One region of the Enterobacter cloacae subsp. cloacae ATCC 13047 genome, then DNA from elsewhere that is predicted to be linked to it. Evidence: predicted binding sites of a transcription regulator. Region 1 holds the regulator's gene; the other holds the start of a gene.
What was found. The regulator sigma-54, encoded in region 1, starts transcription at its own class of promoters, with help from an activator protein. The targets are predictions, from matches to a motif close to GTTGGCACANNTTTCGCTNT.
Positions count from the first base shown of each region.

Region 2: a site for sigma-54 is predicted at 5,895-5,914, ahead of hypA (hydrogenase maturation nickel metallochaperone HypA). Genes of this name have one in related genera too.

Region 1 is NC_014121.1:4,698,249-4,706,342, reverse strand. Features, by position in the region: gene arcB (aerobic respiration two-component sensor histidine kinase ArcB) at 1-311, shown strand, start outside; gene elbB (isoprenoid biosynthesis glyoxalase ElbB) at 543-1,196, shown strand; gene mtgA (monofunctional biosynthetic peptidoglycan transglycosylase) at 1,193-1,918, shown strand; gene npr (PTS phosphocarrier protein NPr) at 1,956-2,228, opposite strand; gene rapZ (RNase adapter RapZ) at 2,225-3,079, opposite strand; gene ptsN (PTS IIA-like nitrogen regulatory protein PtsN) at 3,125-3,616, opposite strand; gene hpf (ribosome hibernation promoting factor) at 3,699-3,986, opposite strand; gene rpoN (RNA polymerase factor sigma-54) at 4,009-5,442, opposite strand; gene lptB (LPS export ABC transporter ATP-binding protein) at 5,490-6,215, opposite strand; gene lptA (lipopolysaccharide ABC transporter substrate-binding protein LptA) at 6,222-6,776, opposite strand; gene lptC (LPS export ABC transporter periplasmic protein LptC) at 6,745-7,320, opposite strand; gene kdsC (3-deoxy-manno-octulosonate-8-phosphatase KdsC) at 7,317-7,883, opposite strand; gene kdsD (arabinose-5-phosphate isomerase KdsD) at 7,898-8,094, opposite strand, start outside.
Region 2 is NC_014121.1:4,164,642-4,172,735, forward strand. Features, by position in the region: gene ECL_RS20260 (formate hydrogenlyase complex iron-sulfur subunit) at 1-117, opposite strand, end outside; gene hycE (formate hydrogenlyase subunit HycE) at 127-1,836, opposite strand; gene ECL_RS20270 (respiratory chain complex I subunit 1 family protein) at 1,852-2,775, opposite strand; gene hycC (formate hydrogenlyase subunit 3) at 2,777-4,591, opposite strand; gene ECL_RS20280 (4Fe-4S dicluster domain-containing protein) at 4,588-5,196, opposite strand; gene hycA (formate hydrogenlyase regulator HycA) at 5,267-5,731, opposite strand; gene hypA (hydrogenase maturation nickel metallochaperone HypA) at 5,942-6,292, shown strand; gene hypB (hydrogenase nickel incorporation protein HypB) at 6,296-7,159, shown strand; gene ECL_RS20300 (HypC/HybG/HupF family hydrogenase formation chaperone) at 7,150-7,422, shown strand; gene hypD (hydrogenase formation protein HypD) at 7,425-8,094, shown strand, end outside.

The sequences.
Region 1 (8,094 bases):
ACCTGGTTGGCCCAAAACTGATTACCGATGGTCTGGCCGTGTTCGAAAAAATGATGCCTGGCTACCTGAGCGTGCTGGAGTCCAACCTGACCGCACGCGATCAGAAAGGCATTGTGGAAGAAGGGCATAAGATCAAAGGCGCTGCTGGCTCTGTCGGGTTACGCCACTTACAGCAGTTGGGACAACAGATTCAGTCACCTGATTTACCGGCATGGGAAGATAACGTGGGTGATTGGGTCGAAGAGATGAAACAAGAGTGGCAGAACGATGTGGCGGTGCTAAAAGCCTGGGTGGATGCCAGAAAAAAATGACCCCGGCTTAACCGGGGTGCGCGAATACTGCGCCAACACCAGGGAAATCGTGGCTGCGCCTGATTTTTCGTGTTGTTTTCGCATGGGCGCCGCCTGAAAATTTAGGCCGCACGCAGATAAGATAGCAAATCTTAAATGGTTTGTTACATGAATCAGTGAAATGTGTGAAGCATAGCGTTTTAATCAAAATTAATTATGTGCTTCAGCAAGTTGCAAAGAAGGAACGTCAGGATGAAAAAGGTTGGTGTCGTACTGAGCGGATGCGGTGTTTACGATGGTTCAGAAATTCATGAAGCCGTCATCACGCTGCTGGCCCTGGCAAGGCAGGGGGCGGAAGCGATCTGTTTCGCGCCAGACAAAAAGCAGGCAGATGTGATTAATCATCTGACCGGAGAGGCCATGGCGGAAACCCGTAACGTACTGATTGAAGCGGCGCGTATTGCGCGTGGCGATGTCCACCCCCTTATTCAGGCGGACGCCGCTGAGCTCGATGCGTTAATCGTGCCGGGCGGGTTTGGGGCGGCCAAAAATCTCAGTACCTTTGCTTCAGAAGGGGCGGCGTGTCAGATCGATCCCCATTTAAAAGTGCTGTCGCAAGCAATGCATGCGGCAGGTAAACCGCAGGGCTTTATCTGTATCGCGCCGGCAATGCTGCCTAAAATTTTTGATTTCCCGCTGCGGCTGACAATCGGCACCGATATTGATACCGCAGAAATCATCGAGGAGATGGGCGGCGAGCACGTACCTTGTCCGGTGGATGACATTGTGGTGGATGAAGACAACAAGGTCGTTACCACACCTGCCTGGATGCTGGCGCAGAATATTGCCGAGGCTGCTGCAGGCATCGAAAAACTGGTGGCCAGAGTGCTGGTGTTGACTGAATGAGTCGTAAATTCGGCGCAGGCGCGTGGGTGAAACGCGCCCTGTTGCGCATCGTTCTCGTGCTCGCGGTATTCTGGGGGGGCGGACTCGCCTTATTCAGCATTATGCCGGTCCCGTTTTCGGCCGTGATGGTCGAGCGTCAGCTTGGGGCATGGCTCAGTGGTGATTTCAGCTATGTGGCCCACTCGGACTGGGTAAGTATGGATGAGATCTCACCGTTTATGGGGCTGGCGGTCATTGCGGCAGAGGATCAGAAATTCCCGGAACACTGGGGGTTTGACGTGGCGGCAATCGAGAAAGCGCTGGCGCACAATGAACGCCACGAAAACCGCGTCCGTGGGGCATCGACATTATCGCAGCAAACCGCAAAGAATCTGTTCCTGTGGGACGGTCGCAGCTGGGTACGAAAAGGGCTTGAAGCGGGGTTGACGCTGGGGATGGAAACGGTCTGGAGCAAAAAACGCATTCTGACCGTCTATCTCAATATTGCTGAGTTTGGCGATGGCGTGTTTGGTGTTGAGGCCGCCGCGCAGCGCTATTTCAATAAACCGGCCAGCCGACTGAGTATGTCCGAAGCGGCGCTCCTGGCTGCCGTCTTGCCTAATCCCATCCGCTTTAAGGCTAATGCCCCTTCAGGGTACGTGCGAAGCCGTCAGGCATGGATCATGCGCCAGATGCGTCAGTTAGGCGGGGAAGGGTTTATGCAGCGTAATAAGCTAATGTAGCGGGCAAGCGCAGCGCCACCCGCCAGCGGGGCTGAAATTAATCCTCGTCAAAGCCGGCGTTAAACAGCGCAATCACCGCCGCCAGCGCTTCCTCTTCCTGTGGGCCGGTGGCTTCGACTTCAATCTGGCGACCTTTGGCGGAGTCCAGCATCAGCAGCGCAATGACGCTGTTTGCTTCCGCTTCGGTCCCTTCATCATTTCGCAGCAGAACTTCCGCATCGAAACCCTGCATCAGTTCAAACAGCTTCATTGCCGGGCGTGCGTGCATGCCCAGCTTATTGGTGATCTCAACGGTTTGTTTTACGGTCATGTTTTACGTTTTTCCAGCGTGCGATGACGGGACTGAACGTTCTTTCCGCGTGAACGGAAATAGTCGGCCAGCTGTTCGGCGATATAGACCGAACGATGTTTACCGCCGGTACAGCCAATCGCCACCGTCAGATAGCTACGATTGTTTGTCTCCAGCATAGGTAACCATAGCTCAAGGTAGCTTCGCGTCTGGTAGATAAAATTGTGAACTTCTGTGTGCCTGTCGAGGAACGCCGCGACGGGTTTATCCAGACCGGTCATTGGACGCAGTTTCGGATCCCAGTGTGGGTTTGGCAGGAAGCGCACGTCGAAAACATAATCCGCATCGATAGGTATGCCGTGCTTAAAGCCGAATGACTCAAACACCATTGTCAGTTCACGCTCGCGTTTGCCCAGTAAACGGGTACGCAGCATTTCTGCCAGCTCGTGAACGGACATTTCGGAGGTGTCGACAATCAAATCGGCACGTGAGCGCAGGGGCTCCAGCAGGTCGCTCTCTTCGTCGATTGCGCTCTCCAGAGAGAGGTTCTTGCTGGAAAGCGGGTGCAAACGACGGGTATCGCTGTAGCGACGGATCAGCGTGTTGCGGTCCGCATCAAGGAACAACAGCTGAGGTGAAAAGGTGTCCGGCAGGTTGCTCATCGCCTGTTCAAAGATTTCTGGCGATTCAGGCATGTTACGGACGTCGATGCTGACGGCGGCAGAGATTTGTCTGTCTGCAAGGGTGCGCGCCAGCTCGGGCAGCAGTACCACCGGCAGGTTATCTACGCAGTAAAAACCCATGTCTTCCAGCGCGCGCAGGGCGACGGATTTCCCCGACCCTGAACGGCCACTGACAATCATCAGCACCATGTTCCGTTTCTCCTCAGGACAACAGATGTGAAGGCCATCTCCTGGTTATGCCTCATCCTGACTGCCTTCTGCTTCAGTGATAATTTCATAAAGCTCTTCATCACTTTGCGCTGAGCGCAGTCGACGGCAGATGGTTTTATCGGCCAGGCGTTTAGCGACCAGTGAAAGCGTATGCAGATGGGTTTTCGTCTGATCGGCAGGAACCAGCAGCGCGAAGAGGAGATCAACGGGCTGGTTATCGATGGCATCAAAGGCAATAGGCGTTTCCAGTTGCACAAACACACCGACGGCACGCAGGGTGTCCTCTTCCAGTTTGCCATGCGGGATCGCAATGCCGTTGCCGATACCGGTACTGCCCATTTTTTCACGGGTCAGGATGGCTTCGAATACGACCTGCGGTGGCAGGCCCAGCTGTTTTGCGGCCAGTTCACTGATAATCTCCAGCGCACGTTTTTTGCTCTGGCAGTGAACGCCACTGCGGGTACATTCCTGGTTAAGGACATTGCTCAATTGAAGAGCGGAATCGTTGTTCATCATAATTTCACCTAAGCGCTAACTGTACAAATGGCCTGTTGTGCTCCACAACAGGCCTTCCTGCACCCGTTAACTGCCCGGACAATTAGTGTTGTTTCAGTTTATCTTTATGTTTATTGAGCTGTCTTGCAAGCTTATCAATCAAGCCGTCGATAGCAGCGTACATGTCTTGCCCTTCCGCACTGGCGTGGAGTTCGCCCCCATTGACATGCAGGGTTGCATCCGAGATATGAGTCACTTTCTCCACTTTCAACACAATATAGACCTGATTGATCCTTTCGAAATACTGCTCGAGTTTTGCGAATTTCGTGTTCACAAAGTCGCGTAAGGCTTCAGTAATTTCGACGTTTTGTCCAGTGATGTTGAGCTGCATAGTGTCTTCCTTATCGGTTGTGTCAGACCAGCTGTTTACGCTGGTTAGACGGCGGAATGGATAAAGACTCTCGATACTTCGCAACAGTACGACGTGCCACCATAATACCCTGGTCGGACAGCATGGTGGTTAACTTACTGTCGCTCAGTGGCTTCGCGGGGTTCTCCGCGGCGATCAACTTCTTCACCAGTGCACGAATCGCCGTTGACGAGGCTTCGCCACCGCCTTCGGTATTCACATGGCTGGAGAAGAAATACTTAAGCTCAAATATACCGCGAGGACTGTGCAGATACTTCTGCGTGGTCACGCGGGAAATCGTTGATTCATGCATCTCGACGGCCTGGGCGATATCCGCCAGCACCATCGGTTTCATATACTCTTCGCCCTGCTCAAAGAAAGCCTGCTGTTGTTCGACGATACAGCGGCTCACACGCAACAGCGTATCATTGCGGCTCTCCAGGCTTTTGATTAACCAACGCGCTTCCTGCAGATTGCTACGAATATACTGGTTGTCGGCGTCGTTACGCGCGCTGGTGCACATGGAGGCATATTGCTGATTGATTTGCAGGCGAGGAATGCTGTCTGAATTGAGTTCAACGACCCAGCGGCCGTTGTGTTTTCTGACCAGCACGTCAGGTATGACATATTCAGGCTCACTGGTCTGGATCGACTGGCCGGGGCGAGGATCGAGCGACTGAATCAGATTAACCGCCTCTTTCAGCACCTCTTCTTTCAGACGCGTAACGCGCATCAGGGTACGGAAATCATGGTTAGCCAGCAGATCCAGATGATCGCTGATGATTAAGCGGGCTTCATCGATCCAGGGCGTCTCTTTGCTGAACTGCGAAAGCTGGATCAGCAGACAGTCGCGCAGGTCTTTCGCTGCTACGCCCACCGGGTCGAAACGCTGAATGCGCTTCAGAACGGCTTCTATCTCTTCAAGTTCAATCTCGTCATCGCCCATGCTTTCCAGAATATCGTCCAGCGTGACGGTCAGATAGCCGGTGTCGTCAACGGCATCGACAATCGATGTAGCAATCGCGCGATCGGTATCGGAGAAAGGGGTCAGCTCCACCTGCCACATCAGATAATCCTGTAGTGACTGGGTGGTTTCACCCTGATAGACCGGTAGCTCATCGTCCTGGTAGTCTGCACGCGTGCCGGAAGGGGTTCCGGCGGTGTAGATTTCATCCCAGCTGGCATCCAGCGGAAGCTCGTCCGGCATCTCTTTTTGTTCGAGTGCATCGGCGGTATCGAGGGCTTCAGTGTCCTGTGATTGCTGAGTGTCTACCTCGTCATGAAGATCGGCTTGCTCCAGCAGCGGATTGCTGTCCAGCGCTTGCTGGAGCTCCTGCTGGAGTTCTAATGTGGACAGTTGCAACAGGCGAATCGCCTGCTGTAACTGCGGCGTCATCGCCAGTTGTTGGCTGAGCCTTAATTGCAAACCTTGCTTCATGTTCAGAGCATTTTTCTCCGGTTCGGCGTTACGTTACCTCTACCCTATCAGAGTCTGAAGTCTTCCCCAAGATAGACGCGCTTAACATGATCATCTTCGAGGATCTGCTGTGGCGTACCGTGGGCGATCAGGTTGCCCTGGCTCACGATATACGCACGTTCACATACGGCCAGTGTTTCACGGACGTTGTGGTCAGTAATCAACACGCCAAGACCGCTGTCGCGCAGATGCTCAATAATACGTTTAATGTCGATAACGGAGATGGGGTCAACGCCTGCAAATGGTTCATCCAGCAGGATGAACTTCGGGTTTGCTGCCAACGCGCGTGCAATTTCAACACGGCGGCGTTCCCCCCCGGACAGCGCCTGCCCAAGGCTATCGCGCAGGTGCTCAATGTGAAACTCTTCCATCAGCTCGTTGGCGCGATCCTGACGCTGTTCGCTGGTCAGGTCGTCACGAATTTGCAGAACGGCCATCAGGTTATCGAAGACGCTAAGGCGACGGAAAATGGAGGCTTCCTGCGGCAGGTAGCCAATACCCCGGCGCGCGCGCGCGTGCAGTGGCAGAAGGCTGATGTCTTCATCATCAATGATGATGTTACCGGCATCGCGTGGGACAATACCCACGACCATGTAGAAGGTCGTGGTTTTACCTGCACCGTTTGGACCAAGCAGGCCAACAATTTCGCCGGAGTTGACGGTCAGACTGACATCTTCCACGACACGGCGGCCCTTATAGGCCTTCGCGAGATTTTTTGCAGTTAATGTTGCCATAACGAATTAGTTACTCTTCTTCTGTGCCGGGGCCTGGCCCTTGCCTTTGTCCTGCAGCTGAGACGGCACTAACACGGTGGTGACGCGTTTGCCTTTCTCGCTGGAGGCCTGCATTTTTTGCTCTTTCACCAGATAGGTGATTTTATCGCCGGTGATATTGCTATCGAGCTGTTCCAGATAGGCGTTACCGGTAAGGATGACCAGATCTTTCGCCAGTTCATAATGCATGTGGCTGGCATGGCCCTTCACTGGCTTGCCGTTGTCCTGCATCTGGTAGAACGTGGCCGGGTTGCCGTAGCCATCAATGATCTCTTTGCCCTGTTCGCCACCTGGACGGGTAACGACCACCTTATCGGCGTTAATCTTGATGGTGCCCTGGGTCATAACCACGTTGCCGGTAAAGGTAACGACATTACCTTGCATATCAAGAGACTGCGTATCGGACTCGATATGGATCGGCTGTTCGGTATCGCCAGTAACAGCAAGCGCGGGAAGACTGGCCGCCAGCATCGCGCTGGCGATAATTACTTTAAGGCTGAGTTTGTTTGTTTTGAATTTCATAGGAGGTTCTAACCTTTTCAATCAGCTCGGCGTTTTTGCTGCGTAAGTTCCCGCGCATTCTTAAACCGCTGGAATTAAATGTTGTGCCGTACAGAGTGACCAGATCCTGCGACGTCACATCCTGAGTAACCAGGTTGATCTGGGCATTATCTGTCGTAATTTTGCGCAGTTGTGAGTCAGCGGTCAGGGCGTTGACTTCAACATGGCCATAAAGATAAAGCATACGGTCATTCGTCAGTTTTGCCCGGTCGGACTTAATCGACCACGTCGGCACTTTGTCCTTATCAAACGTCGTCATGACCGGCTGGGTAAACCACGAAATACCGTCATCTGAAAAATATTCAACGTGCTGGGCAATCAGGCGATAGTTCAGCGCACCTTCCGGGCTATAGACTACGGTATCACTGTGATCGCTTTTATAGGTTGGATCGTTATTGTTGATCACTTCCGTTTGCGTATCGTCACGATCGGCAAGGTTCACGCCAATCAGTATCAGTGCGACAAGCGAAAGCAGAATGATAACCCAACGTCTGGTTTTACTCATATCGATTGCCCTTTGGCCTCATCAAGCTTGCCCTGCGCCAGCAGAAGCAGATCGCAGACTTCACGTACGGCACCACGGCCACCGTTGATGTGGGTAACATAATCAGCCCGCGGGATCAGCAGCGGATGCGCATCCGCAACCGCGACACTCAGGCCAATCTCAGCCATTACCGGCCAGTCGATCAGGTCGTCACCGACATAGGCCACATGTTCTGGCGCGATAGACAGTTTACCCAGTAAATCATTGAAAGCAGCCATCTTATCGGACTGTCCCTGATACAGATGGGTAATGCCCAACGTTTCACAGCGATCTTCTACCAGTTTAGCTTTTCGCCCGGTGATGATGGCAACCTCGATACCCGATGTGAGCGCACAACGAATACCGTAGCCATCGCGAACGTTGAACGCTTTTAGCTCTTCACCATTATTGCCCATGTAAATCAGGCCATCGGACAGTACGCCGTCCACATCCAGAATCAGCAGGCGAATATTTTCTGCCTTTACCATCACGTGGGCACTGACCGGACCATAACAGGTTGCAAGGGATGCACCCGCATTACTCATTGTCTTATCCTTCATTACACTACGCCTGCGCGCAGCAGATCATGCATATGTACCACACCCAGCAATTGGTCGCCATCGGCAACCATCACTGAGGTGATATGTCGGGACTGCATCAGGTTCAGTACATCCACCGCCAGCGTGCCCGGGCGAACGCGAATCCCGCCGGGCGTCATCACATCGGCAATACCCAGCGTGCGAACATCCACGCCCA
Region 2 (8,094 bases), 530 kb from region 1:
CTGCTGCGGGTTGTGCTCCGGCTTGCCGCGGAAGTTTTTATCCACCGGCATCGGCTCCAGCGGGTAGCGGCTGGTGGGCGTGCCGGTTTTGATCACTTTTTTGATAAAGGTAAACATGACGAGTCCTTATTTCAGCGGCGAGTTCTTACGCTCGATGCTGTAGCGCTCAAGCTCTTTGTACGGCACCACCTGGCTTTTCTTCTTGCGCACGTCCACCACGGTCATGCGGTCGGTGCAGGAGTAGCACGGGTCGAGGCTGCCGATGATCAGCGGCGCGTCGGAGACCGTGTTGCCGCGCAGCATATAGCGCAGGGTTGGCCAGTTGGCGTAGGTGGCCGCACGGCAGCGCCAGCGATAAAGCTTCTGGTTATCGCCGGTCATGCTCCAGTGGATGTCGTCCCCGCGCGGCGCTTCGGCAAAGCCGAGGGCAAAGCGGTTCGGGATGTAGGTGAAGCCCTCCACCATCAGCGGGCCGCCCGGCAGGTTATCGAGCCCAAAGTCGATCATATTCAGCGCGGTGAAGACCTCGTTGATACGGACCTTCAGGCGGGAGATGACGTCGCAGCCCTGTTCGCTGTGTACGGTCATTGGCAGCAGGCCGTAACCAACAAACGGGTGATCGGCGCGGGTGTCGCGGGCGTGGCCGCTGGCGCGCACCATCGGGCCAACGTTGCTGAAGTCGCGGGCGATTTCCGGATCAAGACGGCCGATCCCCACGGTACGCTGCTCGATGTTGGGCGTGCTGAGCAGCATATCCACCAGCTCCTGCACGTCGCGACGCATCTGCTGTGCCAGCTGTCGGGTCTGGATCATGTCGTTTTTAAGCAGGTCACGGCGGATCCCACCGATCAGGTTCAGACCGTAGGTTTTACGCGCCCCGGTGAGGATCTCCGCCATCTTCATCGACGCCTCGCGCACGCGGAAGAACTGCATAAATCCGGAGTCGAAACCGACAAAGTGACAGGCCAGACCGAGATTCAGCAGGTGCGAGTGCAGACGTTCCACTTCCAGCAAAATGGCGCGGATCATCTGCGCGCGCTCCGGCACCACGATCCCCATGCCGTTCTCCACCGAGGTGGTATAGGCGGTGCTGTGGGCGAAGCCGCAGATGCCGCACACGCGGTCCGAGAGGAATGTCACCTCGTTATAGCCCATCCGGGTTTCCGCCAGCTTCTCCATTCCGCGATGGACGTAGAACAGGCGGTAGTCGGCGTCGATAATGTTTTCGCCATCAACAAACAGGCGGAAGTGGCCAGGTTCATCAGAGGTGACGTGCAGCGGGCCAATCGGCACCACATTGTTCTTTTTGTTGCCGAGTTCGTTAATGAACTCGTAGGTTTCGCTGTCAGTGGTCGGGGCCGGACGCTGGCGGTAATCCATGCTGTCCTTGCGCAGCGGATACAGTTCGTCCGGCCAGTCGTCCGGCAGCACCAGGCGGCGTTCATCCGGCAGCCCCACCGGCACCAGGCCATACATGTCACGCACTTCGCGCTCGCCCCAGACGGCGGCAGGCACGCGGGGCGTGACGGACGGGTACTCCGGCTTGTTCGGGTCGACTTCCACGCGTACGGTAAGCCAGCACTTCTCGCCCTTCTCCATCGACATCACGTAGTACACCGCGTAATTGCCGCACAGCTGACGCTCGTCATTGCCGAACAGCACCGACAGCCAGCCACCCTGCTGGTAGTAAAGAAATTCCACCACTTCCGGCAGATAGTTCACCTTAATGGTGACGGTTACCTGGTCTTTGGTCTGCCATCCTTCATCCAGCACAACACCCGGAAAAGCCTGATGCAACGCGGCGAGATACTGCTGACCTTTCTTTTCTTCAGACATAAATACTCTCTTTAATCACGCCACCAGCAAGGAGACGAACGCTAAAAATGCAAAACCAAAACCGGCCCAGGTGATGCGCGAGGTCGCGACAAAGCGCAGACGTGCCATGCTGTTTTCAAACAGGGCAATCACCAGCACGCCGACCAGCAACTTGAGCGCGGCAACCACCACGGCCAATACCAGCCCCCCAGCGGAGAAGTGCGTCATCTGCCCCCACGGGAAGAAGACGCCAACAAACATCTGCAGGACCACCAGCTGCTTAAGGCTGATGCCCCACTTAAGCACCGCAAAGCCGTAGCCGCTGTATTCGGTGAGCGGCCCTTCCTGCAGCTCCTGCTCGGCTTCTGCGAGGTCAAACGGCAATTTGCCCATCTCAATAAAGGTGGCGAACGCGCAGGCGCAAAGGGCCAGCACCAGCGGGAGGGTACGTGACACCGGCCAGTGGTAAACGGTGTGGGTGATAAAGCTGATATGGGTGGAACCCGCGACCTGCGCGGCCACCCACAGCCCCAGCAGCAGGATCGGTTCGACCAGCACGCCCAGCATCGCCTCGCGGCTGGCGCCGATACCGGTAAACGGGCTGCCGGTATCCAGGCCCGCAATAGCAAAGAAGAAGCGGGCAATGGCGAAGAGGTAAATCAGCGTAATCAGATCCCCAAGTGCAGGCAGCGGCGAGCCCACCGTCACCACCGGCAGCGCGGTGGCGATGGTCAGCATCACGCCGACCATCACGAACGGCGTCAGGCGGAAGACCCAGCCTGCGGCATCCGGCGCCACGCTCTGGCGGGAGAGCAGCTTGAAGAGATCGCGGTACTCCTGGAGCACGCCAGGCCCGCGACGGTTGTGCATCCGGGCGCGCGCCACGCGCGTGATGCCCGACAGCAGTGGCGCAACGGCGAACAGCACCAGCGCCTGAAGTATTGCCAGTAACAGACTCATGTCAGGCTCCTCGTGAAATCACAATGACCACCAGCACCGCCAGTTCGATCAGCGCCAGACGGCGGAACAGCGCAGGTACGGCGGCGCTCTGCCAGCCCGGCATCCAGCCCACCGGGTTCAGCCAGTGGCGCAGCTTCAGCACGGCAGCGAAGTTCTCTTTCACCGGCATGGCAAAACCGTGGGCGGTGATGACCATCGATTGTTCGTGTTCGTAGCCGCAGGCCCAGGCCGCCCCGCGCGAGCGGGAGGGGAGTCGGTCGCGCCTGAAGAACAGCATCAGCACAAACGGCAGCAGCGGTGCAGCAATCAGCAACAGCGCCATCATCGGCTGGGAGACGGTGGTATGCGCAAGGGTCAGCGGCAGTGGAATGACGTTACCCAGCAGCGGCAGCAGCCATGGGGCGGCGACCCCGCCCGCGATGCAGCACAGCGCCAGCGCGACCACGCTGGCACACATCAGTATCGGGGCGCAGCAGGCGTTTTCCGCTTCCCGCGTGCGCGGTGCGCCGAGGAAGGTGACGCCGTAGACTTTTGCCATACACATCACCGCCAGCGCCCCGGTTATCGCCAGCCCAACCGCCAGCAGCGGGCCGAGCAGCCGGGCGATAAAGGCGTCGCTCTGACCGAGCGCGAAGAAGGACTGGTAGATCACCCACTCGCCCGCAAAGCCGTTCAGCGGCGGCAACGCGGCCATCGCCATCAGCCCGACCAGCATGGCGAGAGAAATCACCGGCATCTTTTTACCAATGCCGCCGAGTTTTTCGATATCCCGATGACCGGTACGGAACCAGACGCTGCCCGCGCCCAGGAACAGGGTGCTTTTAAACAGGCTGTGGTTAACGAGGTGATACAGCCCCCCGATAAACCCGGCGGCAATCAGCGCCGGTTGATTAAGTGCCAGGCCGGTCACGCCTGCGCCGATGCCGAGCAGGATAATGCCGATATTTTCCAGGGTGTGGTACGCCAGCAGACGCTGAATGTTGTGCTCCATCAGCGCATACAGCCCGCCGACAAAGGCGGTAACCATACCTGCGATAAGCAGCGCGACACCCCACCACAGCGGCGGCTGGCCGCCGGTCAGGGTGATCGTCAGAATGCCGAACAGACCGACTTTCATCACCACGGTGGAAAACAGCGCGGCGGCGGGTGCAGATGCATTCGCGTGCGCCTGCGGCACCCAGCCGTGCAGAGGGATGATCCCGGCCAGCAGGCCAAAGCCCACCACGCCCAGCAGCCAGACGTCATTTCCCAGCGGCTGACCGTTAAGCGCTGCGAAGTCGAGCGTGCCGAAACGTTGCCACACCAGCCAGCAGGCCAGCGCCAGCAGCAGCGTGCCGAGGCGACCGAGCGCAAACCACAGCTTGCCGGAGGCGCTACATCCCGTCAGGAATACGCCGCAGAGCGCCATGATCTCCGCCATCACCACCAGCGCGCCGAGGTTGCTGGCAATGACGGTGCAGACCGCCGACGCCAGCAGCAGGTTAACCAGCAGACCATTCGCGCGGGTGTGCTGATGGCGGTGCCAGTCAATATTGAACAGGCTGATAAACACCCCGCACAGGCCAAAAGTCACCAGCCAGATGGCGTTCAGCGGCGTGAGCTGAACGGTATGACGGACGATCGGAATCATTGCTTCGGCGGTCTGGCCGCTGAGTAACACTGCCGTACCTGCTGCCAGCGTCATCAGGCTGCCCACCGCCCCGCCGATACCGGCGATCCAGCCGCTCAGGGTTTTATGGAATGACAGGAGCCACGCCAGCACAGCAGCGGCGGCAAAGTACGCCACGGCGCTGTTAATCATGAATATCGCGTTCATTTCGCCCCCTCGTTAAGCGCCTGAAGCAGAGAAAGATCGCCGACGTCGGTATTAATGGTCAGCTCGCGCTTGCGTTTGCTGGTGCGGGCAATATCGCGAATGTTGACCAGAATCAGCGCTTTGGTCGGGCAGGTGCGCACGCAGGCCGGGCCCTGCTCATCGAAGCTGCACAGGTCGCACTTCACCGCCACCGCACGCACGCCGGGCACCCAGTCAAGCAGCGTACTGACACGTGCCGGAGCCGGGGGAGCAGGTGGCGCTTTTGGAGTATTGGCATTCGCCGGAATATGCAGCGGACGGCTGCCGGAAAATTCAATCGCACCGAACGGGCAGGCTATGCCGCACAGCTTGCAGCTCACGCACAGGCTTTCGTTCAGCTGTACCGCGCCGTCAACGCGGGTGATGGCATTCACCGGGCAGACACCTGCGCACGGCGCATCTTCACAGTGGTGGCAGAGCTGCGGGGCAGACTCTTTTTCATTACGCATGACGCGCAGGCGCGGCATGGACTGGAGCCCGTGCAGGCGGTGCGTTTCCGAACAGGCCGCCTCACAGGTTCGACAGCCAATACAGACCGTCGAGTCAGCAATTACAAAACGGTTCACCGGGTCATCCTCTGGTGATAGTCATTTTTGACGAAAAACTGTCATGTCGACACTTCTCGACACGTGATGATCAGGCCACGTCCGCTGAGGCGTGTTCATCCATCAGCTGCTTCAGGTTGACCGGGAGATCGTGTTCAACGGCTGTGTACAGACCGTTATAAACCGGCGCGATTTTTTCCAGATAGTGCTCCAGCACCTGCTGGCGATCGCGGTTGCTGACGTGACCGTCAACCATGCCGTCGGCCATCAGTTGCGCCTTCGCAATACACTGTTTTTCACCCTCTTTTGTCTCGACGTAGTACTCAATGGTGTGGCTGTTGAAGGTGTCGGCCAGGGTGACGTAAATCGTGAAATGGCCGAACAAAACAAAGCGCATATCCCCCTGCGCCGCACAGCTCATGGCGTGGTGAAGACGGGCTTTGGAGAGGGTGATCCCCTGGACCAGTGAGTTGCAGTAAAGGTGCCACTGGTCCTGTAACTGCTGGTGACGCTGCGCGATGTAATCCGCTTTTTCGCTAATTTCCCAAATAGTCATAGAAGGTATCCGGTTAATGGAGATAGCGGCTGTTAAGCAGATTCCATGCCAGTTTTTAATGCTTTGATATTTAATGGATTTAATTCAAAACAGGCTGTCAACGTGAGGGTGTCGACGTGTCATTTCGACAGCGTTGACATCGTCACCCCCTAACCAAAACCAGGCTGGCATTGTTATTGCATTAACGGGGCAATTCATTAAGGAGGCGTTATGCACGAAATCACCCTCTGCCAGCGAGCACTGGAACTCATCGAACAGCAGGCGGCGCAAAACCACGCGACGCGCGTGACCGGCGTGTGGCTGAAGATCGGGGCCTTTTCCTGCGTCGAAACCAGCGCCCTCACCTTCTGTTTTGAGCTGGTGTGCCGCGGCACGCTGGCGGAAGGCTGCGAACTTCATATTGAAGAGCAACAGGCGGAGTGCTGGTGCGAGCAGTGTCAGCAGTACGTCACCCTGCTGTCGTCGAAGGTCCAGCGCTGCCCACAGTGTCAGCACACCGGTCTTCGCATCGTGGCGGATGACGGGATGCAGATCCAACGCCTTGAAATCGAGAAGGAGTAAAGTATGTGTAGTACCTGCGGTTGCGCCGAAGGCAACCTGTATATCGAAGGGGATGAACACCGTCCTCACTCCGCGTTTCGCTCCGCCCCTTTTACCCCCGCACCGCGTCCGGCAGCGGCACTCACCGGGATTCGCTTTGCGCCTCAACGCTCCGATATGGGCGATCTTCATTACGGCCACGGCGAGGCGGGTACCCATGCGCCGGGCATGAGCCAGCGCCAGATGCTGAACGTGGAAATCAACGTACTCGATAAAAACAACCAGATCGCCGCCCGCAACCGCGCCCGGTTTGCCGCACGTCAACAGCTGGTGCTCAACCTCGTCTCCAGCCCCGGCTCCGGCAAAACCACGCTGCTGACAGAAACGCTCAAACGCCTGAACGAACGCGTCTCCTGCGCGGTGATCGAAGGCGATCAGCAAACGGTCAACGATGCCGCCCGTATTCGTGAAACCGGCACCCCGGCGATTCAGGTCAATACCGGTAAAGGCTGCCATCTGGATGCGCAGATGATTGCCGATGCCGCGCCGCGTCTGCCACTGGAGGATAACGGCATTCTGTTTATCGAAAACGTCGGCAATCTGGTCTGCCCGGCCAGCTTCGATCTCGGGGAGCGGCATAAAGTGGCGGTCCTCTCGGTGACCGAAGGAGAAGACAAGCCGCTCAAATATCCGCATATGTTTGCCGCCGCGTCGCTGATGCTGCTGAACAAAGTGGACCTGCTGCCGTACCTGAATTTCGACGTGGATAAATGTCTGGCTTATGCCCGTGAAGTTAACCCGGACATTGCGATCCTGCTGGTCTCAGCCACGCGCGGCGACGGCATGGCGCACTGGCTAAACTGGCTGGAGAGTGAACGATGTGCATAGGCGTCCCCGGACAAATCCATTCCATTGACGGAAACCAGGCCAAAGTGGAGGTCTGCGGCATATTGCGTGACGTCGATTTAACGCTGGTGGGCAGCACCGATGAGACGGGCGTCTCGCGCCTTGGTCAGTGGGTGCTGGTACACGTGGGGTTTGCCATGAGCGTGATTAATGAAGCGGAAGCGCGCGACACGCTGGATGCCCTGCAAAACATGTTTGATGTGGAGCCGGACGTCGGCGTGCTGCTGTACGGCGAGGAACGGTAATTATGCGTTACGTTGATGAATACCGCGCACCTGAGCAGGTGATGCAGCTTATCGGTCATCTGAAAACGCGGGCCGCCCTGCTGAAACACACGGCGGAAAAGCCGCTGCGGATCATGGAAGTCTGCGGCGGGCACACCCATGCCATTTTCAAATTTGGCCTCGATCAGCTGCTGCCGGACAACATTGAGTTTATCCACGGCCCGGGCTGCCCGGTTTGCGTGCTGCCCATGGGGCGCATTGACAGCTGTATCGAGATTGCCAGCCAGCCTGACGTCATTTTCTGTACCTTTGGCGACGCGATGCGCGTGCCGGGGAAAAAGGGCTCGCTGCTGCAGGCCAAAGCGTGCGGCGCGGATGTGCGCATCGTGTACTCGCCGATGGATGCCCTGAAGCTTGCAACCGATAACCCTGGCCGAAAGGTGGTATTTTTCGGGCTGGGTTTTGAGACCACCATGCCCGCTACGGCGATCACGCTGCAGCAGGCAAAACGCAGCAACGTCACCAATTTTTTCTTTTTTTGTCAGCACATTACGCTTATCCCGACGCTGCGCAGCCTGCTGGACGCCCCGGACAACGGCATTGACGCGTTCCTTGCACCGGGCCATGTCAGCATGGTGATCGGTACCGGGGCCTACGGCTTTATCGCTGACGATTACCATCGCCCGTTAGTCG